2 regions of the Pseudoduganella sp. RAF53_2 genome follow, and region 1 is predicted to be linked to the other one. Evidence: riboswitches for the same ligand, from Rfam matches in the RefSeq annotation. Region 1 holds a riboswitch; the other holds the start of a gene.
The links. A riboswitch is a leader RNA that binds a small molecule or an ion and turns the genes downstream of it on or off. The one in region 1 is predicted to bind cyclic di-GMP.
Positions count from the first base shown of each region.

Region 1 (3,420 bases):
TTCAGGTCAACACGTGCCACGCCCACGTTGTCGCTGGCGTTCACGTTGACGGCGACAGAACCGGAAACCGTACTGCTAGCCAGCGGCGCGGCAATTGCCACGGTAGGCGCAGTGGTGTCAGCTGGAGGTGGCGTCGTTGCGCTGCCTGCGGCGGCTGCCACTGCAGCCGCAGCGTTCACACGGCCGTAGCCGAATTGCGGATCGCGGCCGGCGGTGCCCAGGTCAACCGCGGTGGAGTACAGGATGCTTTCGACCTTGCTGTTGCTCAGCGATGGGTTGGCGGACATCACCAGCGCTGCCACACCGGCGGCAACCGGGGAGGAGAACGAGGTGCCGTTCACCGCGCCATAGGTGCCGTCTTGTGCGGTGGTGTAAATGCCTGCACCTGGCGCGGCCAGCGAGACGAAGTTGCCGTAGCTGGAGAAGCTGGCGCGGGCGTCGGTGCTGTCGGTCGCGGACACAGCGATCATGCTGGTGGTCGGGGTGTAGCCTTCGTCGCGGTTGTAGTTACCGGCGGAGACGAACAGCAGGCCGCCCTTGCTCTTCAGGTAGTTGGCAGCGCTGATCACGGCCGAGCTGGTCGGCATGGCAGCGTAGCTGACGTTCACCACGCGGGCGCCATGGTCGGCCGCCCAGGTAATGCCGCTGGCAATGGTCGAGAAGTAGGCGTAGCAGCCGTAGGTCGGATCGACGTAAGCGATACGCACCGGCATGATCTTGGCCTGGCCGGCGACACCGGCCACACCCGTGCCATTGTTCATGGCAGCGGCGGCAGCGCCGGCGACTTTGGTGCCGTGACCGCAGACGTCGGCGGTATTGGTGTTGTTGTCGTAGATGTTATAGCCAGGCACCATGTGCGAAGCCAGGTCGGGAACCGGGTCGACGCCGGAGTCCAGAATCGCGATGGTCACGCCTGCGCCCTGGGCTTTATCCCAGGCCGCGTCGGCGCCGATCTTGCTGATGTGCCACTCGCTGCCCAGGTACGGGTCATTGGTGGTGGTGGTCGGTTCAACGCGCTTGTCCAGCTCGGCGTATTTGAAGTTAGGGTCGTTTTTCAGGGCATCGACAACCTGCTGCTCGGAGCCGGCAGCAGTGTCAACCAGGTGCAGATTGCTCTGACCCAGCTTGCGCTTCTTGCCGCCGCCGTGGGTCTTCAACACTTTATCGAAATTTTCGTCGGTCAAGCCGGCACGTGGTTCAACCAGGATGCGGCCGCGGGCGAATTGTTCCGCGGCCGGTTTGTCGGCGCGGGCAGCAGGCGCCATTGCGAGGAGCGCGGCGGCAACTGCGAATACGGTGAGGGAAGTATTGGAGAGGCGGGCTGCGGTGGAGCGGTTCTTCATAGATGGAAGTCCAGTTTTCAAAGTTTCAGAAAAGCGGACTGCCAACTGGTCTCGTGACCAGTGCGAAGAAGACAGCACTCGGCTCAGCCGAAGAGCTGTATCTGGCAGTCCTGCCGTCATAGAGATTTAAAAAATCCCTTTAGACCGTAGACTTTGCGACCCATGCTTTCGCGTGGTGTGCCTTTGTCAGATTTCTGCGTCAGATCTTAATTGACGAATTGCGGGTAAGCAATCGCTATCTTTAATTAAGTTTTCTGTTGTTGCACATTAGTCTGAACACTATGCAAAGTTGGTTTGCGTAATTTTAACTGATCGAAAGATTGAACGTATACAATGACTTACGTCAATTATGCGCAGCAACTATTCTGATGCAAGTGACAATAATAATATATAGTACAGATAAATAAAAACCGGGCAATAAGCCCGGCTTTTAATATTATTAATTACTGTTGATTTAGCGGCTGGTAACTTGCACCTGGGTATTGGTGGTATTGCCCGCTTTATCCTTGGCGACGGCTTGGATCACGTGATTGCCGGCAGTGGCTTTCTTGGCGTTCCAGCTGTAAGACATGCTTGCGCCGCTGCCGCTGGCCTTCAATGCGCCGTCGATATACAGAGACATCGAGATGCCGGCCGCGCCGCTGTTGTCCGAAGAGCTCAGGGTAATGTTGACGTTGCCGGTCACGGTGCCGCCGTTGGTCGGATTGGTGATGGCCAGGGCCGGAGCGGTGGTGTCAGCAACCGGCGGGGTCACGCTGTTCGACACGTTGACCGAAACCGGGGTGGAGGAAGCCACATTGCCTGCGGCATCATAAGCGACAGCAACCAGGGTGTTCATACCGTTTGCGGCGCCAGTCGAGTTCCAGGAGAAGCTGAACGGGCCGGCGGTATCCGAGGCGACCACAGTGTTGTTGACTTTGAGATCGACACGGGCCACACCAACATTGTCGGCCGCGTTGACGCTGACGATCACGCTGCCGGAAACGGTGCCGTTAGCGGAAGGCGAGGTGATTGCCACGGTCGGAGCAGTAGTGTCGGGTGCCGGGGCGCTAGATGCGGCCGCAGCGACAGCCGCCGCGGCGTTCACGCGGCCGTAACCGAAGTAAGGATCTTTGCCGGCCGCGCCCAGATCGGTTGCGGTAGAGTACAGCAGGCTTTCCACCTTGCTGTTGCTCAGGGTCGGGTTGGCCGACATCATCAGTGCTGCCACGGCAGCTGCGATCGGGGCCGAGAACGAGGTGCCGTTCACGGCGCCGTAGGCACCGCCTTGGGCGGTGGTGTAGATGCCGGAGCCTGGCGCGGACAGATTAACGTAAGCGCCGAAGCTGGAGAAGCTGGCCAGAGCGTCATTGCTGTCGGTGGCAGACACGGCGATCATGGAATCGGTCGGGGTGTAGCCATCATCCTTGGCGTAGTTGCCGGCGGAGACGAACACCAGGCCGCCCTTGCTCTTCATGTAGTTCGACGCGCTGATGATGGCCGAGCTGGTTGGCAGAGCAGCGTAGCTGACGTTGGCGATACGGGCGCCGTGGTCGGCCGCCCAGGTGATGCCGCTGGCGATGGTCGAGAAGTAAGCGTAGCAGCCGTAGGTCGGGTCAACGTAAGCGATACGGACCGGCATGATCTTGGCTTGGCCCGCAACGCCAGCAACGCCGGCGCCGTTGTTGGAGGTCGCAGCCGCTGCGCCGGCGACCTTGGTGCCGTGGCCGCAGACGTCGGCGGTGTTGGTGTTGTTGTCGTAGATGTTGTAACCGGCAACCATATTGGCAGCCAGGTCAGGGACGGCGTCCACGCCGGAATCCAGGATGGCGATGGTCACGCCGGCACCCTGGGTAGTGTCCCAGGCGGTGTCAGCGCCGATTTTGCTGATGTGCCATTCGCTGCCCAGGTAGGGGTCGTTAGTGGTCGCGGTAACAGGCACGCGCTGATCCAGTTCAGCGAACTTCAGGCTTGGGTGCTTTTTCAGCAGTGCCACGACGGCTTTTTCGGAGGCATTGGCCGGCAGGTCAACGATGTGCAGGTTGCTCTGGCCCAGCTTGCGCGCTTTACCGCCATGAACTTTCAGAATGTTGGCGAA
Region 1 is NZ_JBFRDW010000217.1:13-3,432, forward strand. Features, by position in the region: partial or broken gene AB4Z11_RS14470 (S8 family serine peptidase) at 1-1,343, opposite strand, end outside; cyclic di-GMP riboswitch class I at 1,444-1,535, opposite strand; gene AB4Z11_RS14475 (S8 family serine peptidase) at 1,798-3,420, opposite strand, start outside.

Region 2 (2,480 bases), on a different contig from region 1:
TGGCAACCACGGTGTTGTTCACCTTCAGTTCAACGCGCGACACGCCGACGTTGTCAGCCGCGTTCACGTTGATAGCAACGGTGCCGAACACGGTGCTGCTGGCGGCTGGCGAAGCAATTGCCACGGTCGGCGCGGTGGTGTCCTTCGGAGTGGACGCTGCAATCGCGGCATCCACCGCAGCGGCGGCATTCACGCGGCCGTAACCGTAGTAGATGTCGCGGCCTGGCGTGCCCAGATCGACAGCGGTGGAATACATCAGGCTTTCGATCTTGGCCGGGTCCAGCGATGGATTGGCCGACATCATCAGCGCTGCCACACCGGCTGCCACCGGGCTGGCGAAAGACGTGCCGTTCCAGCCGCCGTAGCCGCCGCCCGCTACGGTGGTGTAGATGCTCGAACCTGGCGCGGACAGTGAAACGAAGCTGCCGTAGCTGGAGAAGCTGGAGCGGCTGTCGGTGCTGTCGGTGGCCGACACGGCGATCATGGTGGTGGTCGGCGTGAAGCCTTCATCGCGGTTGCTGTTACCGGCCGAGACGAACAGCAGGCCGCCCTTGCTCTTCAGGTATTGTGCGGCGCTCTGCACAGCGGCGCTGGCGGGAACGCTGGCGTAGCTGATGTTCACCACGCGCGCGCCATGGTCGGCCGCATAGGTCACGGCGCTGGCCATGGTCGAGTAGTAGGCGTAGCAGGAGTTGGTGGCGGCGTCCTTGTAGGCGATACGGATCGGCATGATCTTCGCGTTACCGGCCACGCCAGCGACGCCCGCGCCATTGTTCATGGCCGCGGCAGCGGTGCCGGCGACCGCGGTGCCGTGGCCGCACACGTCGCTGGTGTCGGCGTTATTGCTGTACACGTTCCAGCCGGGGACGATGTGCGGCGCCAGGTCGGGGTGGGTGCTGTCCACGCCGCTGTCCAGAATGGCAATGGTGACGCCTGCGCCCTGGGCTTTATCCCAGGCAGTGTTGGCGCCGATTTTGCTGATATGCCATTCGCTGCCCAGGTAAGGGTCATTGGTGACCGCGCTCAGCTTCACGCGGCGGTCCACTTCCACGTACTTGAAGTTCGGGTTCTTGCGCAGTTCAGCCACGACCGACTTTTCATTGCCGTTGCCGGGCAGGTCGACGATGTGGATATTACTTTGACCCATCTTGCGGCGCTTGCCGCCGTGCGGGCGCAGGGCTTCGTCAAAATTGGCCGTACTCAGGCCTTCGCGCGGTTCGACCAGGATGCGGCCGCGCGCATATTCGCCTTCAGGCGCGTCGTCCGTTGCGTTGTGGGCAGCATAGGCTGCGGGAATCATGGCGGCCATGGCCGCGGTCATTGCGAGGAGGGAAATGCTGTGCTTCTTCATTGGGTAGTTAAGTCCAGTTTTCAAAAAATTACCGAAAAGCGGACTGCCCGCCGGTCGGGCGACCGGTGTGAAGAGCTCACCACCGGGATGGGCCCGGGGTTGACGAGTCTGGCAGTCCTGCCGTCGCAGAGGGCCTTGGCCTCTTGACCGTTGACTTTGCGTCCCGCGCTCACACGCGGTTTGCTTTTTACAGATTTATTGAAACGCGATGGTAACGAACTCGGCGACCTGCCGCAAACGAATTCTCAATCGTGCGCGCGGGTGTTGCGGATGTGTCTGGACGGGGTTGAAACTAGATGGCAGAAGGCTAAATGGTGCGAAATAGGCGCGAATTAGGCAAGAAATAGGCGAGAAATAGGGAGGGACCCCATCTAGCTTTGGCTAAATAGGGTCCGGCCCCATTGCGGTCAGTGGAAGTGCTCGGTGCCGGTGGGGGCGTCTTCCGGCATCTCGGCGTGGACCAGTTCGCCGGAGGGATCGGCAAACAGGGGAGCGCCGCAGTCGTCGCAGTACTCAGCGACGTATTTTTCGCCCAGCTTCTTCACCTGCGAAACGCCAGCCTCGTTCAGGTGCTCGATGATTTCTTCCACCGGCGTACGCGGCTTCAGCATGGCGGTCAGGTGGCCGGCGGTAATCGGGCCTTCCGGCGGCGTGCCTTCTTCGTCTTCCTGGCCATACAGCGGCCACACCACGCCGTAGATCACGTCGCTGTCGCTGCGGCGGGTGAACGCCACGCGGTATTCGTCGATCTGGCCGTCCGGCGCGGATTCGTCGCCGAAGCCCGCAATCACCGCGCGCAGTTCGTTTGGCTCGCAGGACAGCGAATGCGTCAGATAATGCACCGCAGCGCGGATCGAGACGGGACGAATCAGCTTGTCCGCCTCGCGGCAGGCCATGTAGTACGCTTCCGGCAACAGCAGCTCGATGCCGCAGCCCGGCAGCAGGCGTGCAACGGTCGGCTCGGCCTGGGTCTTCCAGGCTTCCAGCGCATTCTTGCGCTCTTCGCCCGGATTCATGCCCGCCGCCTGCATCTGCCAGCGGAACAGGGGAGCGCCATGTTGCGCTACCACCGCCACCATCAGGTAGCGTGTATCGGCCAGGAAGGGCGCGGTTTCCGGCGTCTTGGTTT
Region 2 is NZ_JBFRDW010000045.1:2,170-4,649, reverse strand. Features, by position in the region: gene AB4Z11_RS04715 (S8 family serine peptidase) at 1-1,351, opposite strand, end outside; cyclic di-GMP riboswitch class I at 1,459-1,546, opposite strand; gene AB4Z11_RS04710 (DUF2863 family protein) at 1,759-2,480, opposite strand, start outside.
Region 2: another riboswitch for cyclic di-GMP. It lies ahead of AB4Z11_RS04715 (S8 family serine peptidase); the one in region 1 lies ahead of AB4Z11_RS14470 (S8 family serine peptidase).